One region of the Pandoraea apista genome, then DNA from elsewhere that is predicted to be linked to it. Evidence: predicted binding sites of a transcription regulator. Region 1 holds the regulator's gene; each other region holds the start of a gene.
The links. Region 1 encodes sigma-54, which starts transcription at its own class of promoters, with help from an activator protein. Its sites were predicted from a motif close to TGGCANGNAANCTGCTTT; they were not measured.

Region 1 (7,789 bases):
GCCATCGAACGCGTCTCCGCGCACCTCGACGACAGCTTCTTCGAAGCGGTCTCGCTGCTGCTCGACTGCCGCGGGCGTGTGGTCGTCACCGGGATGGGCAAGTCCGGTCACATCGGCCGCAAACTGGCCGCCACCTTCGCCAGCACCGGCACCCCCGCATTCTTCGTTCACCCCGCCGAAGCCAGCCACGGCGACCTGGGCATGATCACGGCCGACGATGTCGTCGTTGCCCTGTCGAACTCCGGCGAAACGGGCGAACTCGTCAGCATTCTGCCGATGATAAAGCGCATTGGCGCGAAGCTCATCGCCATGACCGGCAACGCCAGTTCAAGCCTCGGTCGCCTGTCCAACGTGCACCTCGACGCACACGTCGACCGGGAAGCCTGCCCGCTTGGGCTCGCTCCCACCGCCAGCACCACGGCCGCCCTCGCCCTCGGCGACGCGCTGGCCGTCACGCTGCTCGACGCCCGTGGTTTCGGCGCAGAGGACTTCGCACGCTCGCATCCGGGCGGCGCGCTCGGCCGCCGTCTGCTTACGTTCGTGCGCGATGTCATGCGTACCGGTGAACGCATTCCGCGTGTGCGCTCCGATGCCAGCCTGTCCGACGCCCTGCTCGAAATGACGGCCAAGGGACTTGGCATGACGGCCATTGTCGATGCTGACGATCGCGTCGTGGGAATCTTTACCGACGGCGATCTGCGTAGATTGTTCAAACGTACCCTCGATTTCACCACGCTCACGCTGGCCGACGTCATGAAAGCCGGCCCGCGCACCATCGGTCCCGATCAACTCGCTGCCGAAGCGGCGGAGTTGATGGAGCGTTTCGGCATCACGCAACTGCTCGTGACCGAGAACGACCGCCTCGTCGGTGCGCTGAACGTGCACGACCTGTTCGCCGCCAAGGTCGTGTGAGTCTCTTGCCCATGAGTCAACCCAGCATCGCCCACCCCACGCCGACCGACGGATCCCACACGGCCGACGCAAGCGCGCGCGCCGCTCGCCTGCGTGTCATGATTTTCGACGTCGACGGTGTGCTCACCGACGGCGGCCTGCGCTACGGCCCGACCGGCGAAGTCATCAAGACATTCGATTCGCTCGACGGCCACGGCCTGAAGCTGCTCGCCGAAGCGGGCATCGTTACCGCCATCATTACCGGCCGCCAGTCCGAGATCGTCGCCAGGCGCGCGACGGACCTTCGTGTCGCCCATGTCTATCAGGGCGTGCACGACAAGCGCGCCGCGTTCGAGGACCTGTGCGCCAAGGTATCGGCAACGGCCGACGTATGCGGCCACGTGGGCGACGACTGGCCCGATCTGCCGGTACTCACCCGCGTCGGCTTTGCCGCCTGTCCGGCCAATGCGCACGCCGAAGTGAAGGCGCGCTGCCATTGGGTTGCCGGTACGCGTGGTGGCGAAGGTGCGGTGCGAGAACTGTGCGACTTCATCCTGCGCGCTCAGGGCCGTTACGACGCCCTGCTCGCCGAAGCCCTGGCCTGACGCACAGAGGAACGCCGATCACTCATGGCCAATCAACGCGTCTCGCCTGCCTCCCTGATCGCCATCGTGGTGCTGGCCAGCCTGGCTGCCGGCACGTACTGGCTCGTGCAACGCACGCTGCCGTCCGACGCCGATCGCGCGCCGTACGTGAAGCAGCACATTCCCGATTACTACGCCGACAACATGTCCATCTCCACGCTGTCGGCAAGCGGGCTCACGCAATACCGGATCAATGCGGTCCACATGACGCATTTTGAAGACGACCAGACAACGGCGCTGAAAATGCCCGCCGTGCGCGCGTTCACGCCGGATCAGCCGGAAGTGACAGCCACGAGCAAGCGCGGCACGCTCAACGCCGACATGTCCGTCGTCGATATGTACGACGATGCCGTGGTGGTTCGTCAGGCCGGCCCGCGCGATCCGGAAATGCGCGCGCTGTCGGAGCATTTCCAGGTCCTCGTGAACGAGGACATTGTGCGTACGGAACTGCCGGTCCAGCTCTACCGAGGGTCGTCGGTGATGTACGGCGACGGCATGATTTTCAATAACATCTCGCGCGCCGTACAATTGCTCGGCAATGTTCACGGCACGATCCAGCCGGCGGAACTGGGCGGCAACCGCCCGGCACCGGCCACCACGCCAAGCGCGCCACCCCAGACCAAACAGGGCCCCAAGACCCCATGACCGATCGCCGCAACCTGCGACCCGTTTTCCTGTCGATGCGCGCACTGCGCGTCCTGGCCACCGCCTTCGCCATGCTCGGCGCACTCGTATCGCCGCTCGCCCATGCCGAGCGCGCCGACCGCGACAAGCCGCTCAATATCGAGTCGGACCACATGAGCTACGACGACCTCAAACAGGTCAACATCTTCACCGGTAACGTGACGATGACCAAGGGGACGATTATCCTCAAGGCCGACCGCGTCGAAGTGACTCAGGACCCCGAGGGCTATCAGTACGCTACGGCGTACTACAAGCCGGGCGGCCCGCTCGCCTATATGCGTCAGAAGCGCGACGGCCTCGACGAGTACATCGATGGCTGGGGCCAGACGATTTACTACAACGGCAAGACCGAAGTCGCCACGCTCACCACGCAAGCCACGCTCAAGCGCCTGGCCGGTGGCACGAAGGTGCTCGACGAGATCCACGGCAGCGTGATTACGTACGATACGTATAACGAGGTCTATACCGCGAACAGCGGCGCCGATCAGGTCAACGCCAACAATCCGAACGGCCGCGTGCGCGCCACGCTCGCCCCGCGCAATGCAACGGGCGCGAATCAAGCGCAGCCCGGCGGCGCGAGCAAGCCGGGCGCAGCCGCCCCCAAGGGCGATCTGCCGCCGCTGTCTCCCTCAAAAAGCATTGGGAATCCGCGTGAGTAATTCTGCCAACAGCAACGCTTCGACCATCAATCCTGGCCTCGGGCCGGCGGGCAAGCCGAGCGCGCTCGTGGTGCGCTCGCTCAAAAAGCAATACGGCGCCCGTACCGTCGTCAAAGATGTTTCGCTGGATGTGAAAAGCGGCGAAGTCGTGGGCCTGCTCGGCCCGAATGGTGCCGGAAAAACCACGTCGTTCTACATGATCGTGGGGCTCGTACCAGCCGACGACGGCGAGATTCAGCTTGACGGCAATCTGATCAGCGAACTGCCGATTCACGAGCGCGCCCGCATGGGGGTCTCGTATCTGCCGCAGGAAGCGTCGGTCTTTCGTAAGCTCACGGTGGAAGACAACATTCGCGCCGTGCTCGAATTGCAGCTCGATGCGCAGGGAAAACCCCTCAAGCGCGACGAAATCGACCGCCGCATCGAAGCGCTGCTCGACGAGTTGCAGGTGAGCCATCTGCGCGAGAATCCGGCAATGTCGCTCTCTGGCGGCGAGCGCCGCCGCGTGGAAATCGCCCGTGCACTGGCCACGCAGCCGCGCTTTATTTTGCTCGACGAACCGTTTGCGGGCGTTGATCCGATCGCCGTGCTGGAAATTCAGCGCATCGTGCGCTTCCTGAAAGACCGTGGCATCGGTGTCCTGATTACCGACCACAACGTGCGCGAGACGCTGGGTATCTGCGATCACGCCTACATCATCAGCGAAGGCTCTGTGCTCGCCGCCGGCACGCCTGACCAGATCGTGGCCGACGAAAGCGTCCGCCGCGTGTATCTGGGCGAAAATTTCCGGATGTAAAGCTAATTTTTCGCATGTAAACCCTGCCTCCGATAGGGCGCAGGGCCGGTTCCGCTGGCGTGACAAAGCCTCTACAATAAAGGCGAGACACGCTATGAAACCGACTCTTCAACTCCGCACCTCGCAGCACCTGACCCTCACGCCGCAGTTGCAGCAATCGATCCGGTTGTTGCAACTGTCTACGCTCGAACTTCAGCAGGAAGTCGAGCACGCCCTCACCCAGAACCCGATGCTCGAACGCGAGGACGATTGGCTCGCGGGCTCGGTACGTGTGGGCACGGACGGGTCGCTGCGCAACGAGCGGGCAACGTCGGTCAGCAGCACGAACGACGGCGCCGAGTCCGCCAACGGCCGTGACGAAGCCCGCGAACTCGACGGCGAGACCCGGTTCGACGACAACTCGCAAGACAATGGCGGCGACTGGAGCCTGAACGACTTCGCCCGCTCCGGCAGCACCTCGGACGACGACGACAACGCGCGTCCGCAGCTGCACGTCGACCATCCCAACCTTCGCGAACACCTGCTGGCGCAGTTGCGCCTGACCAAGGCCGGTCCGCGCGACCGTGCGCTGGTGGCGTTCCTGATCGAATCGCTCGACGAAGACGGCTATCTCGGCACCACGCTCGAAGAAATCGAGGCAGAAATGCCCGAAGAACTGGCGCTGGAGACCGAGGAAATCAACGCCGCGCTCGCGCTGCTGCAAAGCTTCGACCCGGCGGGTGTGGGCGCCCGCAGCCCGGCCGAATGCCTTCGCCTGCAACTCCAGCGCCTGCCTGCGAGCAGCGTTCGCACGCTCTCGCTGCGCATCGTGAGCGATCACCTGGAACTGCTCGCCGCACGCGATTACACCCGTCTGCGCCGCGTGCTGGGGGCGAGCGAAGACGGCTTGCGTGCCGCCCATCAACTGATTCGTTCGCTCGATCCGTTCCCCGGTGCCGCGTATGGCACGCCGCAGGCCGATTACGTCGTGCCCGATGTGCTCGTGCGCAGACAGGGCAGCGGCTGGACCGCCGAGCTCAATCCCGACGTCATGCCGCGCCTGCGCATCAACGAGATGTACGCGCGCATTCTGCGCAATAACCGCAACGACCCGGGTACCGGCAACTTGCAACAACAACTTCAGGAAGCCCGCTGGCTGATCAAAAACATCCAGCAGCGCTTCGATACGATCCTGCGCGTGGCGCAAGCGATCGTCGAGCGTCAAAAGAACTTCTTCACGCATGGCGAAATCGGCATGCGGCCCTTGGTTTTACGCGAGATTGCTGATACGCTGGGTTTACACGAATCCACGATTTCACGCGTGACCACCAGTAAGTACATGCTCACTCCATTTGGAACGTTTGAGCTGAAGTACTTCTTTGGTTCACATGTGGCAACGGAAGCCGGGGGCGCAGCGTCATCGACCGCCATCCGCGCACTCATCAAGCAACTCATAGGAGCAGAAGACCCGCAGAGCCCCCTTTCCGACAGCCGTATCGCGGAACTGCTGGCAGAGCAAGGGTTCGTGGTGGCGCGGCGCACCGTCGCGAAATACCGCGAGGCCATGCGAATTCCGGCAGTGAACTTGCGCAAATCTTTGTAGGACAGTCCTGGTGCGCCATGTTGGCTCGCTGGGGCATAACGCCGCAGTGCGACATTGCGTCACGTCAATGGCTCGCACTCCCGCTAGCCAGCGTCGTTCATGACGCGGCCTGCACTTCGGCATTTCAGCAAGGAGAGCAGCTATGAATCTGAAGATCAGTGGACATCACCTCGAACTCACGCCGTCACTGCGCGAATTTGTCGTCAACAAGCTCGAGCGCGTGTTGAGGCATTTCGACCAGCTTATCGGTGCCGAGGTGATCCTATCTGTCGACAAGACCAAGGAGAAGGCCGGACGCCAGATTGCTAGCGTCACCGTGTATCTCAAGGGCAAGGAAATTTTCGTCGAGAAGTGTGACGAGAATATGTATGCCGCCATCGACAAGCTGATCGACATGCTCGACCGCAAGGTAATGCAATACAAGGACAAGGTTCAGGATCACGGGCGCGAAGCCCTCAAGCACCAGCAACCTCCCGAGGCGGAACCGCTGCAATGAGTCTGTCCGGGCGTGGTAGTCGCATCGACTGACAGCCACGTGAATTCGCACGGAACCACCCGAGCGCACACACGTCTGCCATAAGTCTGGCATCACCCACCGCGGGGCCGTTGAACGGCCCCTTTTGTATGGTTCCGCCCAGTTCCGTGGATTGCCGCGGGCACCACGGCGGGTGGTCTATAATGCGAGGTCAATCGGGGGTTGGAGGGCGACTAAGCGTTCGCCCGCATTACAAGATGAACCGTTTAGTCAAACTCTTACCTGCGTCCAACATCCTGCTTGGACTGTCTGTCACCAGCAAGAAGCGCGTCTTCGAGCAAGCCGGGCTTCTTTTCGAGAACAATGCCGGCCTGTCGCGCGCGCTTGTGACCGACAATCTGTTCGCACGCGAGCGTCTGGGCTCGACCGGACTGGGTGAAGGCGTGGCCATTCCGCATGGCCGTATCAAGGGCCTGAAGCATCCGATGGCAGCCTTCGTGCGTCTCGATGACCCCATTCCCTTCGAAGCACCCGACAGTCAGCCGGTGTCCCTGCTGTTCTTTCTGCTCGTACCGGAGCAGGCAACGCAGCAACATCTCGAGATTCTCTCCGAAATTGCCCAGTTGCTCTCCGATCGCACGATGCGGGAGACCTTGACCCATGCGCCGAGTGCCGACGAGATTCACGCCGCACTCGCCAACTGGCAGCCCTGAGCCGGCGCTTGCGCCGGTATCCGCCGCGAAAATCTGAAAATTCGTAGCTCCCACACCCAACCGAACGAGGCGACGCGGTGGAACTGACCGGCATCAACGCGCAAAGCATTTTCGACGACAACGCCGCCACGCTGCGGTTGTCGTGGCTGACCGGCCATGAGGGATGGGAGCGAGGTTTCACGCCCGAGAGCGTGGCGACCGCCACCTCCAGCGCCGACCTCGTGGGTCACCTGAACCTCATCCACCCGAACCGGATTCAGGTGCTTGGCGAGGCCGAACTGCGTTACTACCAGCGCCTGACGGATGAAAACCGCAAGCGTCATATGGGCGAAGTGATCGCGCTTGAGCCCCCCTTCCTCGTGGTGGCCGACGGCCTGGAAGCGCCGCCCGATCTGGTACTGCGCTGTACCCGCTCGTCCACACCGCTGTTCACCACGCCGATGTCGACGGCCGCAGTCATCGACAGCCTGCGCCTGTACATTTCGCGTGTGTTCGCCCCGCGATGCACGATGCACGGCGTGTTTCTCGACATTTTGGGCATGGGCGTGCTGCTCACCGGCGATTCCGGCCTCGGCAAGAGCGAACTCGGCCTGGAACTGATCAGCCGGGGTCACGGGCTGGTCGCGGACGACGCCGTCGATTTCGTGCGCCTCGGACCGGATTTCGTCGAAGGCCGTTGCCCGCCGCTGCTGCAAAACCTGCTGGAAGTGCGCGGCCTGGGCCTGCTCGACATCAAGACGATCTTCGGTGAGACGGCCGTACGCCGGAAGATGAAGCTCAAACTCATCGTTCAGTTGGTGCGCCGCCCCGACGGCGAATTCCAGCGCCTGCCGCTCGAAGCGCAGACGGTGGATGTTCTTGGCCTGCCCATCAACAAGGTCATCCTGCAAGTGGCTGCCGGCCGAAACCTCGCCGTGCTCGTCGAAGCCGCCGTGCGCAATACGATCCTGCAACTGCGCGGCATCGATACCCTCAAGGACTTCATGGAACGCCAGCGGCAGGCCATGCAGGACCCGGACGGCATGCAGGGCAAGCTGCTCTGACTCCCCTAAGGGCGGCGCCATCCGTCGCCCAACGTGCCGGGGTTTACCGCAATTTCCGATTTTTTCTGTCAACGCCGCGCGATTGCGGCGCGTTTTCTTTCATGTTGTAATCGCGACGCGGCCCCTTCCCGTGCGTGTCGACCTTATGGAGAGACGATCATGAAAAAAGCATTCGCTGCATTGCTTCTGGCATCCCCGCTGCTCGCATCGCCCGTGTTTGCCCAGACGGCCGCTCCGGCGCCTGCTCCCAAGGCAGCCAATTCCCAGCAGAACAAGATGAGCACCTGCAACACGCAAGCAGG
Region 2 (7,789 bases), 1.1 Mb from region 1:
GAAATCGAGCGCATCGAGCGCCCAGCCACCGAACGCCGCGATAAAGGTGCGCCGCTCGGTTGGGTTCATCTGGCGATACCAATCCATCTTGTCTCCTCCTCTTGTACCCGTGAACTGCAAGAGCGCGAGGTGCGCCCGGTTAGGATGAACTTCAGTAATGAGAACGTCAGTGCATCGAGTGGCAACGCGGCAGTCTGTGCAACCGCGTGTGCCCGTGCATCGTCAAACGGTTGCGGGGAACCCGTACAGTCGCGCCGGGTTATCCACCAGAATGCGGCGGCGTGTGTCGGCATCCGGCGCCCATTGCGGCAGCAGATTGCGCAGCGCCCCCGTGTTCGGCATACGCGTGAGCGACACATGCGGCCAATCGCTGCCCCAGACCATGCGATCCGGCGCGTCTTCGATCAGAGCTTGCGCAAAGGGCGTCACGTCGTCGAACGACGGGAAGCGCTCGCTGATGCGATAAGCCCCCGAGAGCTTGACCCAATAACCGTGATCGCGAACGAGCGAGCGCAAAGCGGAGAAACCGGGGGCTTCAAGGCCCTGCGCCACCGGGGTGTGTCCCATGTGATCGACGATGCCCGGCACCGGCAGCTTCGTCATGCGCGGCATAAGTTCCGGCAACGCGTTCACGTCCATCAGGAACTGCATATGCCAGCCGAGATCCTTGATCCGGTGCGCCAGCGTTTCCATCGCCGTGAAGCCGATACCGCCGCCGAACAGCACGTTGATGCGCAAGCCGCGAACGCCCGCCGCATGCATCGCTTCGAGTTCGGCATCGGTCACGTCCGGCGACACAACCGCGATGCCGCGCAAACGGTCGCGGTGGCGACGCAACGTCTCGAGCATGTAGCGGTTGTCGGTGCCGTAAACACTAATCTGCACGAGCACACCATAGGTCATACCCGTGGCGTCGAGCATCGCGAGGTATTTGTCTTCCGGCGCGGGTGGTGGCGTGTAGCTGCGCTCGGGCACCATCGGGTACGCGTCGCTCGCGGCGACCACGTGCGCATGCGTGTCGACGGCGCCGAACGGCACGTCGAAAGTGGGTGGATCGATCTCCGGCAGCGGGCCAAGACACAGCGGCGCTCCGGCGGCAGGGGTTGCAATCATGTCGACTCCTCAGGAGGCGCGAGGGCGACAGTGGCAACGTCGGGCTCACGCCAGGGGTAAAACAAAGACAGATCGGGCACCGCTGACGGTGCCCGTCAGAAGGCAGGCGCTTACAGCAACTTGCCCGGATTCATGATGCCGGCCGGATCGAACACGGCCTTGATCTCGCGCATCAGGCGCAGTTCCAGCGGCGACTTGTACTTCGCGAAGTACTCCCGCTTGAGTTGTCCGATACCGTGCTCGGCGCTGATGCTGCCGCCGAAGCGCGCGACTTCATCGAGCACCTCGGCCGTGATCGCTTCGCCATGCGTTGCCATGAAGTTCGCCGCTTCCCCCGCCGGGCGCGACAGGTTGTAGTGCAGATTGCCGTCGCCAAAGTGCCCGAAGATGAACGGACGCACCTGCGGACAAACGCGTCGCACGCGCGCTTCTGCACTCGTCATGAATTCCGGAATGGCCTCGATGGGCAGCGAGATATCGTGCTTGAGGTGCAGGCCGTCTGCGCGTTGCGCCTCGGAGATTTCCTCGCGCAGCTTCCACATTTCCTCGACCTGACCCAGCGTGGACGACACCACGGCATCGGCGCACAGATCGCGCTCAATGGCCGTCTCGATCACACGTTCGAGCAAGGCTGCCAGTGCCTTTTCGTCGGCCGTATCGGCCAGTTCAACCAGCACATAGCCGGGGTGACGTTCGCCGAACGGTGCGCGTACGCCGGGCACATGCGCCATCACCAGATCGACGCATTCGCCGGTGAAGAACTCAAACGCCTGCATGCGCGGGCCGCACTCCGCGAACAGCAATTCATACAATTCCAATGCCTGACGCGGCGATGTCACCGCGGCGATCACGACCTGACGCACGGGCGTCGGCGCATACAGGCGCAGTGCCGCCGCCGTGATCACACCCAGCGTACCTTCGGAGCCGATCAGCAATTGCTTGAGGTCATAACCTGTGTTGTCTTTACGCAGCGTGCGCAGGCCGTGCAGGATTTCGCCGTTCGGCAGTACGGCTTCCACACCAAGGACCAGTTCGCGTGTCATGCCGTAGCGAACCACGTTCACACCGCCAGCGTTCGTCGCCAGATTGCCGCCCAACTGGCATGAGCCTTCCGCCGCAAGACTGAGCGGGAGCAGACGGTTCGCGTCGCGCGCCGTGCGTTGCAGGTCTTCGAGGATGCAACCGGCTTCGGCGACCAGCGTGTTCGCAATGGTGTCCAGACTGCGCACGGTATTCATGCGATCGAGGCTCAGCACCACGTTCTGCGCAGCGGTGTCGGGCGTCGCTCCGCCGCACAGACCGGTGTTGCCCCCGCGGGGAACCACCGGCGTCGATGTGCTCTGGCACAACGCGAGAATCCGGGCGACGTCCTGCGTCGTACGCGGGCGCACGACGGCCTGCGCATTACCGCGATACATGCCGCGCCAGTCGGACAACCACGGCGCCAGGTCGTCGGCGGAAGTCAATACGCTGTCGGCACCGACGGCATCGATGAGTCGTTGAGCAAAAGCGGAGAGGGTCATAGGGTCACGCGTCGGGGGTTACGGTGCAGGGAGATGGCATCTGACGAAGCGGTCAGACACGGGTCGGCGCGATGGCGCCAGTGATGATGTCGCGCCCGGGCAGCGTGAGGCCAAGCCGCGCCGAAGCACGCAGCAGATGCGAGAGCGACGCCGCGCGGGCGAGCAATGGATCGCGCGCCTTGATCGCATTGAACACGGCCACGTGCTCCTGATGCACCTGCGCAGCAAGTCCTTCATGGCGGAGCGTATTCGTGCGCGCCGCTTGCACCACCTGGCGAATTTGCAGATTCAGATACTGCAAAAGGTCGGCGTAATAGCGATTGTGCGTTGCGCGCGCGATCGCGGCATGGAATGCGGTGTCGAACTCCACGCCGTTTTCCGCGTGATACAGATTTGTTTCCAGCTTGCCGAGTATGTCGGAGAGAACGCGAATGTCCTCATCGGTGTGACGAACGGCAGCGAGCGCCGCAGCGGTGCTCTCCAGATCGAGACGCAGTTCGTAGACGCTGGCGAGATCCGCGGCGTCCTGCCCGACAGGCACCTGAAAACCGCTCGACGGCGTGCGCGCCCTCACCGTTACGCCCGCCCCCTGCCGGCTGTCGATCAGCCCCTGCGAGCGCAAACGCTCCGTGACCTCCCGGATCACCGCCTGACTCACGCCATACGTTTCGGAAAGCTGCTTGCCGGTCGGCAACTTGGTGCCAACGGGGTAGGTGCCCTGCCGGATCGCGTCCTGCAACTGCTGCGCAACCTGCTCGGTCAGGGTCTTGGGCTTGGTCGTCATCCTCTCGCGTCGTCTCATGCTTTTCTGGTTTGCATGTTATCTGAAAACTTTTGACGCTCGTTACCGAGTTAACCCTTAGTCCGCCGCGCGATGAATAACAGTGGTGACTGGGAGACGGGTTCCGCCGCCTCCCCGGACGAATAGCGCGCCACGCCTTGCGACGTGACGCGCATTGCCCTCAGAAGCCGATCAACGCTTCGGTGACGTGACTCACGTTCGGCGGTGCCGCGAAGCAATCGCTCACCAGCGCGCGCCATTGCGAGAAGGCTTCGGAGTTGCGGAAGTGGACGGTGTGGTCCTCAAGCGTTTCCCACGTGACGACCAGGCTGTAGTGGGTCGGCTGTTCGATGGACTTGAGCAGACGCATGCCATGGCACCCCTTCGAGCCCTTGAACAGCGGCGCGGCCTTCGCCACACCTTGTTCGAACGCCGCTTCGGTGCCGGGCTTCACTTCGATCTGGGCAATTTCAAAGATCATCGGATTTCCTCTGTGGTTGATGCGTGATGGTGCGTAGTTGTGCTGTCGATCTTGTTGTCGTCGCACGATGGCGCCGCCGGTTGGGCAGGCTCGCGGAATCGTGGAATCGTCGGCGCCGGGCGGTGGCGACAGTGCCGCGAGGACGCTCGATTCTATACCGCACATACGCGCGGCGCATCGCGTGTCGCCCCTCCCGACCCTTTCAGCGTTTTTCCGTCCCCGCACCTCATGCCCATGCACGGACTTCGCTCATCGACCGGCCACGCAGCACCATGAACGTGCAGCGTAGCGACGCACGCATCGCATCACCAGCCAAAACACCCCAATAAATCAAAGACCTGAAAAAGTCTGGCATTGCTCTTGCATATCTTCATTTTTCTTTACATTTGCACCAAAAGAGCACATTCATGCCCAATTCCAATACCCCCGGCGACGTGCTGTTCCTTTTGCTCGGCGCGATTCTGGTGCTTGCGATGCACGCCGGCTTTGCCTTTCTCGAACTCGGCACCGTCCGCAAGAAAAATCAGGTCAACGCACTGGTCAAGATCCTGACCGACTTCGCCGTCTCGGGACTGGCCTACTTTTTCATCGGCTATCCGCTCGCGTACGGTGTCGACTTCTGGTCGAGCGCGGCAGTGCTGTCCGAACACAATGGCTACGCGCTGATCCGCTTCTTCTTCCTGCTGACGTTCGCGGCCGCGATTCCCGCCATCGTCTCGGGTGGCATTGCCGAACGGGCGAAGTTTCATCCGCAGTCGGTGGCGACGTTTTTCCTCGTGGGAGTGATCTACCCGTTCTTCGAGGGGATTGCATGGAATGGTCACCTCGGCATTCAGGACTGGCTCACGCGAGTATTCGGCGCCCCCTTCCACGATTTCGCCGGTTCGGTCGTCGTGCACGCGGTTGGCGGCTGGATCGGGCTGGCCGCGGTGCTGCATCTGGGTGCACGCCGCGGGCGTTACAACGGGCAGGGGCAAGTCGCCGCGCACCCGCCGTCGTCGATTCCCTTCCTCGCGCTCGGCGCGTGGATTCTGATCGTCGGCTGGTTTGGCTTCAACGTGATGAGCGCGCAGCGTGTGGGGGGCATTTCCGGGCTGGTGGCCGTCAACTCGCTCATGGCGATGGTCGGCGGCACCCTCGTGGCAATGTGGGTCGGCAAGGACGACCCCGGCTTCATTCACAACGGTCCGCTCGCAGGGCTGGTCGCGGTGTGCGCCGGGTCAGACGTCATGCATCCGCTCGGCGCGCTCGTCGTGGGCGCGGTAGCGGGTGGTCTGTTCGTGTGGCTTTTTACCGTGACGCAGAATCGCCTGCGCATCGACGACGTGCTCGGCGTCTGGCCGTTGCATGGCGTGTGCGGCATCTGGGGCGGTTTGGCGGCAGGCATCTTCGGGCAGACGGCGCTCGGCGGATTGGGTGGCGTGAGCTTCGTTGCGCAAGTCGTCGGGACGGTGATGGGCGTGGCCATCTCCTTCGCCGGAGGCTATCTGGTGTATGGCGTTATCAAGCGCAGTGTCGGTTTGCGGCTCGACGACGAACAGGAGTATTACGGCGCCGATCTATCCATCCACAAGATCACCGCCACGCCGGAACGCGAGACGAATTGGTGACGCTCACCATTGCCGGACAGCCAGCAGGTTGCCCGGGGATTCGAGGGTAAGGTCGCGGCAGACGCTTACCCACCGCATCGACAATGGACGCGTGAATGACTACGGCACGGCGACTTTGCCAACGTGCCGACGAAGCCGAAGCCGCCTTCGCCGCAGCAGCGGCGAGAAGGAACGAGTGCAGCCCGCGGCCTCGTCAGACTCGCGTCGACTCGATATCGACGTGCGCAACACCGGATCGGGTGCGCTTCACGCCCGCCGGATCGACGGACGACGATTCGGCATCGGGCGTCGCGCCCATGCAAGACGACGACAACGCCCGCTCCAGCAATCCCGAACTCCAGTGCTGATACGACAGCAGTAGCCGGTACGACGCACGCGCCGGTGTCGCACCTCCCCACTGCCACGCGTCGCCCGTCCACCGATGGCCCCACGGACTCTCCGCCGGGTTCAGGCTCAGATAAGGGGTGCCGTCAACGTACGAGGTGTGGCATGGCACGCAAAACTGCTCGCAAGCACGCGCGATCTCGCCTGCCGTCAACGAATCGCCTCGTGCGAGTAAGTGCTCGCGTAGCGTGTCGTGCGAAGCGATCTGCGTCATGAGTGGCGTGTCGCAGTGCTCGGAGAGCCGTGTTACGCACGCGACACGGCGAAGTACGGTGGACTGGCCGGCGCCCGGCACGTCGGCGAGCCGGGCGCATAGCATTTGCCATCGATGAGTCAGGCGGTGCGCATCGTGTGTGAACGCCGCGTTGCGCGCCCACGTCCCCAGCAGGCTCGTCACGGCGCGACACGAATCGAGCATCAGACCCGCCACGCGCAAGATGCCCCGGTAGCCATTGATCTCTGCCGGTGGATTCGTGAACCAGGAAGGAACCCAAAGCCCCAGACGCGCAGGCGGTATCGCCGTGTTGGCAAATGTGAAGAGCGTAGCCACGTCACGAGCGCGCGTGAGCGAGCCCAACGCCTCGCGCCAGGAATCAGGTACTGCGGGAGATGGCATCTCAACACACGCCTCCAGCAATCGGCACCCCGCTTCCATACGCTTGAGCACTTCATCGACCGCATGATGGCGAATCAGTGTCGGCGAGCCGAGCGACTGCGTGATCACACCCTTCGCCCCCTCGAACGCCAGCAGCGTCCAGTCGGCCCACGGAACCCCGAACGGGGTGTTCGCGATCGTGGCGTCGCGGACAGTGGCTGGCGAGCCGTCGTTCTCAGCCGTCTCCTGCGAATAGAAGCAAGCGGCAATGATCGCAAGCAACGACAGATTGCCCGCCAGCGACAGGGCATCACGCGCCGCGCGGAAATGCCATCCCCGGTTGCCGGTGGCAGCGACCGTTTCGAGCCACTGCGCGATGTCGCGCTGCACCTGCTCGATAGCGATACCGTCGGGCAACGCCTGGACGGCGGAACGCTGCGCGCCCTGCGCGTGAGTCGGTGCCAACATCGCTTCAACCTGTGTCAGATGGCGTCCCAGACGCGCATCTCGCTTGTGCGCCAGATCGAACTCCTTGCGGTAGAAGTGCTGAGACGGGCCGGTGCTGACCCACAATCCCGCCCACGCCTGAGCAAACGCGCCCGCCAACGCAGGATCGACGCGGCGCGATGCATCGATGCCATTACGCCGGGCATGACTCGCTGCGTTGGCCGTGCGTTCCAGACGCTCGCCAAGCCCGTTTCGCTCGGCACGGTGCTGCGCTGCCGGCTCACGCATGCCCGCCAACTCGATATCCGGCGTCGCGCGCCAACTGGCGTTCCAACCGCTTGCCCCTGCACACTGCTGGTACCACATCGCTATCCCCCAATGGTCGTCGCCGGACTCGCCGGCAAACCGTCGACTATAGGCAGACGACACGATACGCATGGCATTGCGTCGAGCGGGCACTCACGCAAGCCCCGGCGCTCGGGTCGCGATGACCCCGAATATGTGCCGAACAGCTTCCCCAGCGAGCACCCACTTACGCAGCTTGCACAGGCGAGAGTGTCATCTCCTCTCGCCAAGTGCCGATGCGTCGCGGTAGACTTTCGCCACACCTGACGTCTGCGGTCCGGCGCGCACGCTCTGGCAAGTGCCCACTTCGCTGATATTCCGGCGAAAATGGTGCGCCAATGCCGACGGTGCCAACCGGCCAACGACCCCAGACCTTTCGACGCACGATTGCGAGCGCGCCTGTCGCGCGCCCCCCAACCCCTATGTCCAACACGCCGTCTCAAGCACCCGCTGCCGCCGTCACCCCGCTTCCGCTCGTCCCGCTGACGCCCGACGAGGTTCCGCTGGGTG
Region 3 (7,789 bases), 2.0 Mb from region 1:
TTCTACAGACAATGACCCAACATCGGCAGCGGGCACCCGCCGGCATCCCTACGATTAGCGTTGCTCACCGGCCGCCACGAGGCGCGCCCGGGGATCTGAGCGTTCCTACCGGAGTCGAAATGCCCAATACCCATCACCGTGTCGGTCACGGCCCGCATGCTGTCATCGTGCTGCATGGCTGGTTCGGCGACGCCCGTTCCTTTCACGAATGCGAGCCGTGGTTTTCGGCAGACGAGTTCAGCTATGTCTTCATGGATTACCGCGGCTATGGCGGCATGCAAGCCATGCCCGGCCGCTACACTATTGCGGAAATCGCCGGAGACGCTATCGCGCTGGCCGACGCCCTCGATCTGTCCACCTTCAGCCTGATCGGCCATTCGATGGGAGGCATGGCTATCGAAAAGGTCGCCGCATTGGCCCCTCGCCGCGTGCGCAAACTTATTCCCATCGCGCCGGTACCTTGCGGCGGCGTGTCGTTCGATGCCGCGCGGCGCGCGTTGTTCGAAGGTGCAGCAACGTCGCAGGACTATCGCAAAACGATCATCGCGCGCAGTACCGGCGAGCGCTTGCCGCCGTCATGGATCGAATGGAAGGCGCAATACTCGGCGACGCATTCGTCTGCTCAGGCGTTCGCCGCCTATTTCAACGCCTGGGCCGACACGGACTTCATCGACGAGATTCACAGCGCGCTGCCGGTCAAGGTGCTGATCGGCGAACACGATCCCGTGTTCAACACCGAGCTCATGACGCAAACGTATCTGCGCCGCTACACGCATGCCCGTCTCGAAGTCCTCGGTAACGCCGGCCACTATCCGATGAACGAGACGCCCCTCGCGCTGGTCGCGGCTATCGAAACCTTCCTGCGCAGCGCCGGCGACACCTGAACGCCAAGCGCAACGCCGACGAAAAAATGGGGAGTCCCTGGACTCCCCACTCGTCTCACGCGCAATCTCAACTACCGCCGCTACGCTGGCAACCACTCCTGCAACGTCACTTCGATAGTGATGAACGAGAGGTTCCCTCCCCGCACGAAGCGCCCGGCGAACATGCGCCCGTCGGTGTCCGCCACCATGCCGTGCAGCATGGGCAGCGCATGCGCGGCGTCGGGCCGGACATCGACCTCCCCGAACACGTTGAGAATCTCCACCCCCGGGCCGCTCACCAGTTGCTCACGCCAGCCATCACCTGCGCGGAACGCCAAACGTGCATCGATCAGACTGCCCACTGCGCCGCGCACGATGGCGCGCGATATGCCGTGCTCTGCGCACAGCGCTTCGATGCTTTCCGTCAGATCCTGATTCGGCTTGAGACGCGCCACGACCAACCTGCCCAGTGTGCCGTTCTCGATGGCGACCGGAACATCCAGTGCTGCGCTCATGAGAGACCTCCGGCAACCGGATGGAGCAGATGAAAGCGTGTCTCCTCGTCGTCTGCGGTCACGTATCCGCCGTGTTCGAACAAACACAGCCGAATTACCACGGGCTCGTCGCCGGCCCAGGTGTGATCGAGAATCAGATGACCGCCGTGCAACTCGCCCGACGGATCGGAAAACCCCGCATGGCAATGCAACAGCGTGGCACCGTCGGCTGTGCGGCCGACCGTGATTGCGCCGCCGATCAGATCCACTTCCCGGGTTTCGTCGACCGGCGCCCCATAACCGAAGGGACGCTCCGTGTCTGCGGTGTTCTCGATCATGTGATACCGCAGACCTCGCGCGGTACCCGCGCAGAAACGGCCGACGCCGCCGCCGTACGCATAGCGGGATAACGCCGCGCGCAGGGCCTCGCCGAGATTCGCACCAGACCGGATCGTCACGCGCAGTTCGTGCTGCCCGCTCAACACGCAGTCTTCCACACGGGGTAACGTGGGGGCGCCTGCATGCCGATAGATCCGTGAAAGCGCAGGTTTCATAGTCGATAGTCTCCTTGCTCTTCGAGCATCGTCTTGATTTGCTTCTTCACGATCTTGCCGTAGCCCGACTTGGGCATGGCACTCCAGAATACGAAGCGACGCGGCCACTTGTAGCGGGCGATACGCGCTTCGAGATGTCCGAGCAGTTCATCGGCCTGAGCGGCCATGCCTTCCCGGGCGACCACCACCGCGAGCCCGCTCTCGCCCCATTTGGGGTCGGGCACGCCGAGCACCGCGCACTCGGAAACGGCCGGGTGCGTGAGCAACGCTTCCTCGATCTCGCGCGGATAGACGTTCGATCCGCCCGAGATGTACATGTCCGACGCTCGCCCGGTGATGTACAGGAAGCCCTGCGCATCCACATGACCGAGGTCTCCGGTGTGGAACCAGTCGTTCTTGAACGCCTTGGCGTTCGCGTCCGGGTTGTTGTGATACCCCATGAAGACGGCCGGCCCGCGCACGCAAATCTCGCCCGACGCGAACGGCGGCTGACGCTCGCCGCGCTCGTCGAGAATTGCCACCTCCATGCCGGTGCGCGGCACGCCGCAGGTGCCGATGCGCGCGTCGGGAGCGTCGTCGTCCTCACTGTGCAGCCACGGCGGCAATACGGTGATGTTGCCCGTCACCTCGCCCAGCCCGTAGTACTGAACCAGCACCCGGCCCAGCTTTTGCAGTGCGTATTTCTGATCGGCACGGTACATTGGCGCCCCGGCATAGATCACGAAACGCAACGAGCTATGGTCGTAACGGTCGACGGCCGGGTCCTCGACCAGCATCTTCACGATAGTCGGCACCGTGAACATGTTGTCGACGCGATGACGCTCGATGGCCCGCCAGACCTGCTCCGCATCCATCTTCTCGCCCGGCAGCAGCACGCTCGCCGCCCCGCGCGCGGTATTGACGATGGCGTGAATGCCCGCGCCATGCGAGAGCGGCGCCACCACCATTGAGCGGCTGCGGTAGGTAATGCCGGGCATCAGATCGGCCAGATGGTTGGTCACGACAAAAGCCATCTGCCCGTGGGAGAGCACGCCCGCCTTCGGATGCCCGGTCGTACCCGACGTGTAGAAGAACCACAGAGGATCTTCGTACTCGACTTCTGCCTCGTAGCCCGGGGCGCCGAGATGCTCAGCCACGAGGGTCTCGTAGTGCAGCTCGCCGGCACGCGGCGCGCCCAGCGCTATCACATGCCGCAATGCAGGCGACGCAGCCCGCACCGCATCGACATGCCCCTCGAAGCCGGCGTCGTAGATCATCACGCACGCACCGCTCGACTGGCCCAGATACGCGGCCTCCGGCGCAGTGATGCGAAAGTTCGTAGGCACCCAGATCGCGCCCAGCCGAAAGGCGATCCACGCGCTCTCGAAGATAGGCAGGTTATTGCGCGAATGCACCAGCAGCTTGTCGCCCTTGCCCACCCCCAGCTTGCGCAAGGCTTCGACGGCGGCATTCACGCGGGCGTCGATCTCACCCCATGTGCTGACCGTCTCGCCGATGATCACGCCGGGCTCATCGGGATGACGCCGGGCAACGTCGGCCAGCAGGCGGCCGAGATTCATGACCTTCTTGAGCATTTCGCTCGTCTCCTCTTTCTTCTTTCTCAGTCTTGCTGTCTGTCTTGCCCGGCCAACGCCGGGCAGCCCGCCTGACACGCTGTCGCGCAATGGATCAGCGCGCTTCGAGAATGCTCACGTAGTTCGCCACTGCCGCGCCGCCCATGTTGAAAACGCCCGCGAGCTTCGCGTTGGGGATTTGCATCTCGCCGGCAGTGCCTGTGAGTTGCATGGCCGCCATGACGTGCATCGACACGCCCGTCGCCCCCACCGGATGGCCTTTCGCCTTCAACCCGCCCGATGGATTGACCGGCAGCAAACCGTTCTTCTCGGTCAGCCCCTCGGCCAGCACATTCGCGCCCTGCCCCGGCTTGGCGAGCCCCATCGCCTCATACTCGATGAGTTCGGCGATGGTGAAGCAGTCGTGCGTTTCGACCAGCGACAGGTCTTTGAGCGAGAGGCCGGCAACGCCCAGCGCCTGACGCCACGCGTGCTGACCGCCTTCAAAGGCCAGGGGATCGCGACGCGAGAGCGGCAGGTAGTCGTTGACCTGCACCGCCGCACGAAATCCTACGGCCTTGGGCATCGTGCGCGCCACATCGGCAGACGAGATCACGAGGGCCGCAGCGCCGTCGGACACCATCGAACAATCGGTACGCTTGAGCGGCCCGGCAACGAACGGATTTTTCTCAGAGACGTTGCGGCAGAAGTCGTAACCGAAATCGCGACGCATGTGCGCATAAGGATTGACCGAACCATTGCGGTGGTTCTTCGCCGCAATGCGCGCGAGTGCATCGGATTGATCGCCATATCGGTCGAAGTAGGCTTGCGCAATGGTGCCGAACACCCCTGCAAAGCCCCCCGGAATGCCAGCCTCTTCCCGGGCGTAGGAGCATTTGAGCAACACCTCGCCGACCTGCGGCGTAGCCAGCTCGGTCATTTTCTCGAAGCCGATCACGAGTACGTGCGTGGCCTTACCCGCTTCGATGGATTGGAGTCCGCCATGCACGGCAGCCGACCCCGTCGCACAGGCGTTTTCGTAACGTGTGGCGGGTTTGAAGCGCAGGCCGGGAATTCGGTTGAAGACGAGCGACGACGGGAAATCCTGATACAGAAAACCGCCGTTGAAAGTGCCGACGTGAATGGAATCGATCTGTTCGGGCGCAAGGCCCGCATCGTCGAGCGCAGCTTGGGCAACATCGGCCAGCAGAACTTCGGCATCGACGTTATCGAGTTTTCCGAACTGGGAGTGGGCCCAGCCGGTAAGGCATGCAGCAACCATGAAGTGTCTCCGGAAAATTGGGGTCATCCAGACTCCGGTGAGCAATTTCGATGCCAGACATGCGCGCATCTCCCCTTGATGAAGCGCCAACGGCATTCCCTGCTCATTGCGTCTCGATTGCGACACTCGCGCTTTTGGCGCTCTCGCAATTGACGTAAGCGTAAAGCCGTACGTATTGCGCCATCAAGTGAATTCGGATGCCGCTCGGGTGAAGCGAATTTGCTGTGCTGCAACACGACTGTCCCGCGCCAGCGCCCTGCAACACCTGTCGCATCTTGCCTGCCGACGCCCTGCGACAGGTGTAGCAGGGCGCGCGAGAAATGCGACAGGTGTATCACCCCGCGCAAGCACGGATCCGACCCCCGTCGCAGATGCAGCAAACCCGTTTTGCGACGCCGGGGCGGCATCGCGCCGGGTTCCGCCAGATAAAAGAAAGGAGCGCGATGCAATGCATCGGACACGGGATTTCACTAGTGCTTAACAACGTAAGGGTTTTCCCGTTGGGACCGCGATCTGGCATTCGACTTGCGTAAGATAGCCAAGCCACTTGCGAGCCGCATCACGTTTGCACTCCGAGTGGGCCGGGACGTTGCAGGGCAATACGCCGCACGCCTCGTGCTTCAGACGCAGTCACCAAACCTATAATCAGGAGACATGCAGTATGAGCAACATGGATCGCCGCCACTTCATCAAGGTTGTGGCCGCCACATCGGCCGCTGCCGCCACGGGGTTGTATCAGACGCAGGCCCGCGCCGCCGAATTCACGCTGAAGTTCGCCAACAACCTCCCCATCAGCCATCCGATGAACATTCGCGCCAAAGAAATGGCGCAGAAAATTGCTGAGCAGTCGAAGGGCCGTATCGACTTCCAGATCTACCCGAATAACCAGCTCGGCACCGACAGCGACATGCTGAGCCAGATCCGCTCGGGCGCCATCGACTTCTTCACGCTCTCGCCGCTGATTCTCGGCACGCTGGTGCCCTCGGCGCAGATTTCCGGCGTGGGCTTCGCGTTCAAGGATTACGGTCAGGTGTGGGCAGCGATGGACGGCGACCTCGGGGCGCACGTGCGTGGCCAGATCGCCAAGACGTCGGTGTTCGCGTTCGACAAGATCTGGGAAAACGGATATCGCCAGATCACGACGAGCAGCCGTCCGATCAATTCGCCGGCCGACCTCAAGGGCCTGAAGATCCGTGTGCCGACGAGCCCGCTGTGGACGTCGATGTTCCGCGCGTTCGACTCGTCGCCCACGTCGATCAACTTCGCCGAGGTGTACTCGGCCTTGCAGACGCATATCGTCGAAGCACAGGAAAATCCGCTTGCTCTGCTGACCACGGCGAAGCTGTACGAAGTGCAGAAGTACGTGTCGATGACGAACCATATGTGGGACGGCTTCTGGTTCCTCGCCAACAAGCAGAAGTGGGACAAGTTGCCGAAGGACTTGCAGGCGATCGTGACCGCCAATGTGAACGCGGCAGCCATGGCGCAACGCGACGATGTGCGCAAGCTCAACGACGGCGTGATGGCCGAACTCAAGCAGAAAGGTCTCGTGTTCAACGCACCGAACAACGAGCAGTTCCGCGAGAAGCTCCGCACGGCCGGTTTCTATGCCGAATGGCACAAGAAGTTCGGCGACGAGGCGTGGAGCGTGTTGGAAAAGTACACCGGGAAGCTCGCGTAAATGGAAACGTTGACGATGACGGCCGAGCCGACGCACGCGCTCGCCCGCCTCTTCTGCCATGTCAACCGCGCGGTGATGAAAGTCACCGAAGCGGCTGCCGTGCTGCTGGTGGTGGCGGAGACTCTCATCCTGCTCGCGGGCGTGATCTCGCGTTACGGGTTCGACAATCCCCTCACCTGGTCGGACGAATTGGCGCAGATCCTGTTCATCTGGCTATCGATGCTTGGCGCGGTGCTGGCCCTCGACCGGGGTGAGCACATGCGTCTTTCCGCCATCGTCAACAAACTTCCGGCGGCGTGGCGGGACTGGTTCCAGACCATGGCTGCGCTCACGGTCTGCGTGTTCGTCGCTCTCATCATCATGCCTGCGTACACGCATGCCATCGAACAGATGGACATCACCACGCCCGCGCTGGAAATCCCCGACGGCCTGCGCGCTGCCGCGTTGCCGGTTGGCGCGGCGCTGATGCTCATCGCCGCGATCTCGCGCATGGCGCGGTGCTCCACGCTGCGTCAGTTCGGTCTCGGCGTGCTGTTCGTCGCGGCGCTGGGCGCGGCGCTCTGGCTCGGCCGCCCCGCGCTGATTGCGATGGGCAACTACAACCTGCTGGTGTTCTTCGTGCTGATCGTCGGCGCCTGCGTGGCGGGGGGGATTCCGATTGCCTTCGCCTTCGGCACGGCAACGCTGGCGTATCTGGCGCTCGTGACCGACGCGCCGTTGCAGATTGTCGTGAGCCGCATGGACGAGGGCATGTCGGGCCTCATTCTGTTGTCGGTGCCGCTGTTCGTGCTGCTCGGTGCGTTGATCGAGATGAGCGGGCTCGCTCGCAGCCTGATCGAGTTCATGGCCTCGCTGCTCGGCCACGTGCGAGGCGGTCTGCAATACGTGCTGCTTGGCGCCATGTTCCTGGTCTCGGGCATCTCTGGCTCGAAGGCTGCCGACATGGCGGCCGTCGCGCCCGCGCTCTTCCCCGAGATGCAACGGCGCGGGTCGAAACCGGAAGACCTCGTGGCGCTGCTTTCGTCAACCGGCGCCATGACGGAGACGATCCCGCCAAGTCTCGTGCTCATCACTATCGGTGCGGTGTGCGGGGTATCGATTACCGCGCTCTTTGTCGGCGGCTTGCTGCCTGCCGTGATCGCCACGCTCGCCATCGTCGTGGTGTGCTTCGCCCGCTCGCGCAAGGAAGCCCCGAGCGCGGCACGCCGTGCGCCGTGGAGCGTGATCGGTAAGACATTCATCGTGGCATTGCCTGCCCTCGCGCTGCCGATTCTGATTCGCACGGCGGTGATCGAAGGGGCCGCCACGGCCACCGAAGTGTCTACGGTCGGTATCGCCTACACGATCGTGATCGGTCTTCTC
Region 4 (7,789 bases), 2.0 Mb from region 1:
GCGAGCGGCTGGCTTGCCGACCGGCTTGGCCCGCGTCGCGTGTTTCCTTCGGCGATTGCGCTCTTCACGCTCGCGTCGGTGTTGTGCGCGATGAGCACCAGCCTCGACATGTTTACGCTGTTTCGCGTGTTGCAAGGGCTTGCGGGCGCGATGATGGTGCCCGTCGGCCGGCTGGTTGTCTTGCGCAACACGCCCAAGCCTGCGCTGGTGCGCGCCATTGCGACGATCACCTGGCCGGGGCTTGCCGCGCCGGTGTTGGGGCCGGCGCTCGGCGGCTTCATTTCATCGACGTGGAGTTGGCACTGGATCTTCCTCATCAACGTGCCGCTCGGCATTGCGGCCTTCGCGGCGGCGCTGTGGCTGGTGAAACCGTCGCCCGGGCAACGCAAGCCGTTCGATCTGCCGGGATTCATCGCAAGCGGCGTGGGCGCCAGTCTGTTGATGTTCGGCGTGGAACTGGCCAGCCGCACGCCGGCCGACTGGCCGCTGGTGATTGGGTGTCTCGCACTCGGGCTGGTGGCCATGGTGTGGTCGATACGGCATTTCATGCGCGCGACGCATCCGCTCATCAATCTCGCCGCACTGCGTGTGCAGACGTTCGCCGTGACCGTGTGGGGCGGCTCGCTGTTTCGTATCGCCATCGGCAGCGCACCGTTTCTTCTGCCGCTGATGTTCCAACTGGCGTTCGGCATGAGCGCCGTGACGTCGGGGTTGCTGATGCTCGCCCTGTTTGCGGGCAATCTGGGAATCAAGCCTGCGACCACGCCGATCCTGCGCCGCTTCGGTTTTCGTAGCGTATTGCTGGGCAATGGCGTGCTCGTGGCGCTGGGCTTCGGGCTATGCGCGCTACTGACGGCGACGACACCGCTGTGGCTCATTGCGCTGGTGCTGCTCTTCGGGGGCGTCTGCCGCTCGGTGCAGTTCACTACCCTCGCCACGATGGGCTTCGCCGACGTGCCGCCAGACGACATGAGCGGCGCCACCACGCTTTTCTCCGCCCTTCAGCAAATGACCTCCGGCCTGGGCATCGCACTGGGCGCGCTCGTCCTCAAGATCACCGAAGTGGCGGGGGCCACGCCATTCGGCGCGACCAGTTTCCGGTGGACGTTCGCCGCAATGGCGGCCATTGCGCTCCTGGCATTGATCGACGGCGTTCGCCTGCCTGCCAACGCCGGTGCGCACGTGAGCGGGCATACGCCGTCGGCGGCACGCTAACGCGCATCATCCTGGTGCGAACAAGGCGGGCTTGCCCCGTCTTGCACTGCTGCGGTGCAGCAGGTTTCGCCAGATTTTCGGGTGTTTCCCATAGACATTTCTGCCATATCGCCTTAGCCGGCAAGGCTCTGCCGAGAGTGGTCGCGTGGTTGGCACGCTTGTTGCGTTAGCGTAGAGGCCAGCGGCAAAGGCGTCGCCGGCAACGAATTCAAGGGTGACGTCGGGCGCGATAGCCTGTGACGTTCCCACAGGACAACGGCGTCCCTCCGTGCTTCGGCACGGATGGACGCCGTTTTGTTTTTTCGGGCGCTGCACGCGTTGCAACAGGAGAAGACAGCATGCGCAAACCTCGTCTGGTCGTGATCGGCAATGGTATGGCGGGCATCCGCACGCTAGAAGAGTTGCTGGAGATCGCACCGAATCAGTACGACATCACCGTGTTCGGCGCGGAGCCGCATCCGAACTACAACCGCATTCTGCTCTCGCCGGTGTTGGCGGGCGAACAGGCGTTCGCCGACATCGTGCTCAATCCGCTGGATTGGTATGCGGAAAAGGGCATCACGTTGCATCTGGGCAAGGAAGTCGTGCAGATCGACCGGCCGCGCCGCGTGGTGCGTTGTGCCGACGGTACCGAGGCGTCTTACGATCGCCTGCTGATCGCCACCGGCTCCAGCCCGTTCATCCTGCCGGTACCGGGCAAGGATCTCGACGGCGTAATCAGCTATCGCGACATTCGCGACACCGAAATCATGATCGAGACGGCGCGCGTGAAGCGTCACGCGGTCGTGATCGGTGGCGGCTTGCTCGGTCTTGAGGCGGCGAATGGCCTCAAGCTGCGCGGCATGGACGTCACCGTTGTCCATCTGGCCGAAACCCTGCTCGAGCGTCAGCTCGACAGCACGGCGGGCAAGCTCCTGCAACAGTCGCTTGAGGCACGCGGTCTCGCGTTCCGGTTGTCGCATCAAACGTCTGCGATTCTCGACAACGGCAAGGGAGCCGTGCGCGCCGTGCAGTTCAGCCATGGCGAAGAGATTGCCGCCGACCTGGTGGTGATGGCAGCGGGCATCCGGCCGAATACCACGCTTGCCGAAGCGGCCGGGCTGTATTGCTCGCGAGGTATCGTTGTGTCCGATACGCTGCAAACCTACGATCCGCGCATCTACGCCGTGGGCGAGTGCGTGAGCCATCGGGGCGTGGCTTACGGTCTCGTTGCGCCGCTGTTTGAACAGGCCAAGGTCTGCGCCAACCACCTCGCCCTCATGGGCATTGGCAGCTATCGTGGCTCGGTGCTGTCGACGAAACTCAAGGTCACGGGCATCGACCTGTTCTCGGCCGGCGATTTTCTCGGCGGCGACGGCACCGAAGAAATCGTGCTGTCCGATCCAGCGAGTGGTGTCTACAAGAAGCTGGTGATCCGCGACGACAAGCTCGTCGGCGCGTGTCTGTACGGCGACACGGCCGATGGCGCGTGGTATTTCAAGCTGCTGCGCGAAGGGCGCGCGCTAGGTGAATTGCGCGAGCGCATCATGTTCGGCGAGTCGAGTGTGGGCGACGTCGGTACGCAGGGGCAGAACCGTGCGTCGGCCATGTCCGATAGCGACGAAGTCTGCGGATGCAACGGGGTGTGCAAAGGCACCATCGTGAAGGCGATTACCGAGAAAGGGCTGTTCACGCTGGACGACGTGAAGAAGCACACCAAGGCTGCCAGCTCTTGCGGCTCGTGCGCGGGATTGTGCGAACAGATTCTGATGAGCACGCTGGGCTCGACCTACGACGCCGCGCCGAAGGAAAAAGCCGTGTGCGGGTGCACCGACCTCTCGCACGCGGACGTGCGCCGCGCGGTGCGCGAGCATCACCTGACAACGCACCGCGCCGCCTTCGACTTCCTGGCGTGGCGCACGCCTAACGGCTGCGCGACGTGCCGTCCCGCGCTGAACTACTACATGCTGAGCACGTGGCCGAAAGAGGCCGTCGACGATCCGCAGAGCCGCTTCGTCAATGAGCGGGTGCACGCCAATATCCAGAAGGACAACACGTTCTCCGTCATCCCGCAGATGAAGGGCGGCGTGACGAATGCGAGCGAGTTGCGCCGTATCGCCGACGTGGCGGACAAGTACCAGATTCCGATGGTGAAGGTCACGGGCGGTCAGCGCATCGACCTGCTAGGTGTGAAGAAGGAGGATCTCGTGAATGTCTGGCGCGATCTCGGCATGCCGTCGGGACACGCTTACGGCAAGTCGATCCGCACGGTGAAGACGTGTGTGGGCAGCGAGTTTTGCCGCTTTGGCACACAGAACAGCACCCAGATGGGCATCGATCTCGAGACGATGCTCGCCAATATGTGGTCGCCACACAAGGTGAAGCTCGCTGTGTCGGGTTGTCCGCGCAATTGCGCCGAGGCGGGCATCAAGGACGTGGGCGTGATCGCCGTCGATTCGGGCTGGGAACTGTACGTTGGCGGCAATGGCGGCATCAAGACCGAAGTGGCGCAGTTTCTCGTCAAGGTGAAGACGGCCGAAGAGGTGAAGGAGTACACGGGCGCCTTCCTGCAACTTTATCGCGAGGAGGCCTACTACCTCGATCGCACGGTGCACTACCTCGAGCGCGTGGGTCTCGACTACGTGAAGCAGCGTGTGGTGAACGACGCGGCCAGCCGTCATGCACTTTACGACCGGCTGCTGTTCGCGCTCGACGGCCTGCCCGACCCATGGAAGGCTCGTATCGAAGGGGCGCAAGCCAACGAATACCGTCCGCTTGCGCCGCTGGGCGTGGCGCCTGCGACTGTCTGAGGAGCTCACCATGACGCTATCCGAACCGATCTGGCTGCACGTATGCGACGTCGATGCGATTCCGCGTCTGGGCACGCGCGTGTTGCGGCATGCGAGTGGTGACATCGCGCTCTTTCGCACCGAGAGCGATAACGTTTTCGCGTTGCGCGACCAGTGCCCGCACAAAGGCGGCGCGCTGTCGCAAGGCATTGTGCATGGCGAGAAGGTCACGTGTCCGCTGCATGCCTGGAACATCGATCTGACGACCGGCGAGGCGTGCGCTCCCGATGTGGGTTGCGCGCAGCGCTTTCCCGTGCGGATCGACGCCGGTGAGGTGTACCTCTCGCTCGACGAGGCGGTGCAGGCCACCGCCGCCGCCTGATTCTCTCTCCACCGCCGGAGCGCCCTATGACCACCATGACGCGAACGACCTGTTGCTACTGCGGCGTGGGGTGCGGCATGCTTGTCGAGAGCGACGGTGAGCGTATTGTCGGTGTGCAGGGCGATCCGGCGCATCCGGCGAATTTCGGACGTCTGTGCAGCAAAGGCATGACGTTGCCGCTCACTGCGCAGTCGCTGGCCGGCCGTGTGCTGATGCCGGAGCTTCGCCACACGCGCGAGGCGGCGCGCGCACCTGCGACGTGGAACGACGCGCTCGAAACCGTGGCCTCGCGCTTTGCCGACGTCATCCACCGTCACGGGCCGGACGCCGTAGCGTTCTATGTGTCGGGGCAGTTGCTGACCGAGGACTACTATGTCTTCAACAAGCTGGCCAAGGGGTTGGTGCGCACCAATAACATCGATACGAACTCGCGGCTGTGCATGTCGAGTGCCGTGAGCGCTTACAAGATGGCGTTCGGCGCCGATGGGCCGCCGACATGCTATGACGATCTCGAAGCCGCCCGCACGGTGCTCTTCGCGGGCAGCAACATGGCCTACGCGCATCCGGTGCTGTTCCGTCGGTTGGAAGCGGCGAAGGCGGCCGATCCGTCGATTCGCTGGATCGTCGTGGACCCGCGTCGCACCGACACGGCGGCAATGGCCGATCTGCATCTGGCTATCGAGCCGGGCACCGATGTCGCGCTTTTTCACGGCATGCTGCATCACCTGATATGGGAAGGGCGCATTGATCGGCGATACATCGATGCGCATACGCAAGGGTTCGACGCGCTCAAGCAAGTGCTGCGCGCCTATCCACCGCAACTCGCGGCGGATATTTGCGGCATTGAAGAGTCCGCGTTGCGGCAGGCGGCGGACTGGTTCGGCGAAAGCCCGGCCGCGCTGTCGCTTTACTGCATGGGGCTGAATCAGTCGAGCCATGGCACGGAGAAGAATCTCGCCCTCATCCATTTGCATCTGGCCACCGCGCAGATCGGCCGCGCGGGCGCCGGGCCGTTCTCGCTCACCGGGCAACCCAACGCCATGGGCGGCCGCGAAGTGGGCGGGCTGGCAACGATGCTCGCTGCGCACCGCGAGATCGGCAACGCGGCGCACCGCGCGGAAGTCGAGCGGCTATGGGGTGTGCAGGGGCTCTCGGACAGGCCGGGCCTGCCCGCTGTCGAGATGTTCGACGCCGTGCGCGACGGCCGTATCAAGGCAATCTGGATCGCTTGCACGAACCCTGTGCATTCGATGCCCGACAGCGAGCGCGTGCGTGAGGCGCTGGCCAAGGCGGAATTCGTTGTGGTGCAAGAGGCCTTCCATCAGACCGATACCGTGCCATATGCCGATGTGCTGCTGCCCGCATCGAGTTGGGGCGAGAAGGCGGGCACGGTTACGAACTCGGAGCGTCGTATCTCGCGTGTGCGGGCAGCCGTGCCGGCCCCGGGCGCGGCGCGCGCAGACTGGTGGATTGCCGGCGAGGTTGCTCGTCGTCTCGCGCCGAAGCTCGGTGCCTCGCCGGCGCCGTTCGCGTTGTCTGGCGTCGAAACGATTTTCGAGGAGCACCGTTCGCTGACCGTGGGGCGCGATCTGGATATCGGTGGCATCGATTACGCGCTGCTCGACGCTCGCGGCCCCCAGCAGTGGCCGTTTCCGTCAGGCGCATTGCATGGACAGGCGCGCCGGTATGAGAACGGCGTGTTCGCCACCGTCGACGGGTGCGCACGTTTTCATGCGTTCGACTATCACCCCGTTGCCGAGCCGATCAATGCCCGACACCCGATGCGCCTGATTACCGGGCGCCTGCGCGATCAGTGGCACGGCATGAGCCGCACGGGGCGGGTGGGGCAGTTGTTCGAACACGCTCCCGAACCCGCACTGACGATGCACCCGGCCGATGCCGCGCGACGCAGCTTGCGCGCGGGCGATTTCGTGCGCCTGTCCAGCCGTCGCGGCGAGCGGGTGCTGATGTTGAACGTGAGTGAAGACGTTGCGTCGGGCACGGTTTTCGTCCCCATGCACTGGAGCGGGCAGTTCCTCGGGGGCGGCGGCGTGAACGATACGACCCTCAGTGCCGTAGATAAATACTCGAATCAGCCGGAGTTGAAGCACGCCGCCGTGCGCGTCGATCCGCTCACGCTGCCGTGGCGCGTGGCGGCGGTGCGTCGCGGCGACGCGCTGCAATTGCACGCGGCGGTACAGCCGTTGCTGGCGGAGCGGCGTTTCGCGATGGTTCGTCTGGAGGGCGACGACCGGATTGTGGTCGCCGCGGCCGACGATCAGCCCGATGCCGTTTGGCTCGAACGTTTGCACGCTGCGTTGGCGCTGCCGCGTGACGCGTCGTTGCTGGAGTATCGCGACGCACGCCGGGCAATGACCAAACGCGTGGCGTGGCGCGACACATGGATCGACGGCGTACTGGTGGCGGGGAGCGAGGCGGATGTCGCCGCGTCGGCGTCGCTGCTCGCGCGCGTGCGGGAAACGTCACCGTGGACACGCGCACGCCACGCGGTTTTCGTGGCGGACAGCGGGCCGGTTACGCCGCGCGATCGCACCGTATGTCAGTGCAAATCGGTCGCGGCGTCGAGCATCGAAGCCGCGATTTGCGCGGGCGCCGACGTTGCACAACTCAAAGCGAAACTCGGTTGTGGCACCGTTTGCGGCTCGTGCGTGCCGGAGTTGCGTCGCATGTGTGCGGCAGCGGACAAGCCGGCCGCGCAGCCCATGGCGACGAACGCCGTTTGATAGCGAAATTCCGGCGTTCGATCCCGAGCGCCACGACCCAACTTTGAATCGGGCGACATGCAGGACATCGAGGATTTGAGGGAGAACGATCATGAAGAACGGCAAGGTTACCCTGCTCAGCGCGGGCCCCGGCGCGCTCGATCTGCTCACACTGCGCGCGGCGCGCGTGCTCGGGGAGGCCGACGTATTGCTCGTCGACGATCTGGCCAACCCCGAGATCGCCACGCTCGCACCCCAGGCCCGCGTAATTGCCGTGGGCAAGCGCGGCGGTTGCCGGTCGACCCCGCAGGCTTTCATCGAACGGCTGATGTGCCGCTTCGCGCGCACTGGCGCGCATGTCGTGCGCGTAAAGGGGGGCGACGCGCTAATGTTCGGGCGTGCCGGCGAAGAGATGTCGGCGCTTCGCAGCGCGGGTGTGCCAGTGGAGATCGTCAACGGGGTGTCGGCGGCCTTCGCGGCAGCGGCCGGTCTCGGCATGTCGCTCACGCATCGCGATCACTGCGCGGGCGTGACCTTCGTGACCGCCCACCGGCAGGACGGCAGCTCGCCCAACTGGGCGGCGCTTGCCGCCACGGGCACCACGCTGGCGATCTACATGGGGGTGAATCGGGTCGAAGCGCTGGCCGAGACGTTGATGGCCCATCTCGACGCGACGACACCGGCGGCGGCTGTGCAGTGGG

Region 2: the regulator sigma-54 is predicted to act here: its motif matches at 4,248-4,265, upstream of AT395_RS17615 (ammonium transporter).
Region 3: the regulator sigma-54 is predicted to act here: its motif matches at 4,785-4,802, upstream of AT395_RS06600 (acetyl-CoA acetyltransferase).
Region 4: the regulator sigma-54 is predicted to act here: its motif matches at 1,366-1,383, upstream of nirB (nitrite reductase large subunit NirB).

The regions. Positions count from the first base shown of each region.
Region 1 covers NZ_CP013481.2:4,925,173-4,932,961, forward strand. Annotated here, with positions in the region: gene AT395_RS22205 (KpsF/GutQ family sugar-phosphate isomerase) at 1-912, shown strand, start outside; gene AT395_RS22210 (KdsC family phosphatase) at 924-1,496, shown strand; gene lptC (LPS export ABC transporter periplasmic protein LptC) at 1,521-2,180, shown strand; gene lptA (lipopolysaccharide transport periplasmic protein LptA) at 2,177-2,878, shown strand; gene lptB (LPS export ABC transporter ATP-binding protein) at 2,904-3,674, shown strand; gene AT395_RS22230 (RNA polymerase factor sigma-54) at 3,769-5,256, shown strand; gene hpf (ribosome hibernation-promoting factor, HPF/YfiA family) at 5,399-5,752, shown strand; gene ptsN (PTS IIA-like nitrogen regulatory protein PtsN) at 5,989-6,444, shown strand; gene hprK (HPr(Ser) kinase/phosphatase) at 6,522-7,487, shown strand; gene AT395_RS22250 (PsiF family protein) at 7,647-7,789, shown strand, end outside.
Region 2 covers NZ_CP013481.2:3,873,195-3,880,983, forward strand. Annotated here, with positions in the region: gene AT395_RS17590 (MFS transporter) at 1-87, opposite strand, end outside; gene AT395_RS17595 (amidohydrolase family protein) at 223-1,113, opposite strand; gene AT395_RS17600 (FAD-binding oxidoreductase) at 1,224-2,636, opposite strand; gene AT395_RS17605 (FadR/GntR family transcriptional regulator) at 2,689-3,420, opposite strand; gene AT395_RS17610 (antibiotic biosynthesis monooxygenase family protein) at 3,599-3,898, opposite strand; gene AT395_RS17615 (ammonium transporter) at 4,306-5,508, shown strand; gene AT395_RS17620 (hypothetical protein) at 5,702-7,372, opposite strand; gene AT395_RS17625 (flagellar brake protein) at 7,702-7,789, shown strand, end outside.
Region 3 covers NZ_CP013481.2:1,426,110-1,433,898, reverse strand. Annotated here, with positions in the region: gene AT395_RS06620 (alpha/beta fold hydrolase) at 120-884, shown strand; gene AT395_RS06615 (PPC domain-containing DNA-binding protein) at 965-1,378, opposite strand; gene AT395_RS06610 (PPC domain-containing DNA-binding protein) at 1,375-1,911, opposite strand; gene AT395_RS06605 (acyl-CoA synthetase) at 1,908-3,485, opposite strand; gene AT395_RS06600 (acetyl-CoA acetyltransferase) at 3,580-4,746, opposite strand; gene AT395_RS06595 (TRAP transporter substrate-binding protein) at 5,408-6,427, shown strand; gene AT395_RS06590 (TRAP transporter large permease) at 6,443-7,789, shown strand, end outside.
Region 4 covers NZ_CP013481.2:1,467,494-1,475,282, forward strand. Annotated here, with positions in the region: gene AT395_RS06775 (MFS transporter) at 1-1,215, shown strand, start outside; gene nirB (nitrite reductase large subunit NirB) at 1,554-4,004, shown strand; gene nirD (nitrite reductase small subunit NirD) at 4,015-4,365, shown strand; gene AT395_RS06790 (nitrate reductase) at 4,392-7,109, shown strand; gene cobA (uroporphyrinogen-III C-methyltransferase) at 7,201-7,789, shown strand, end outside.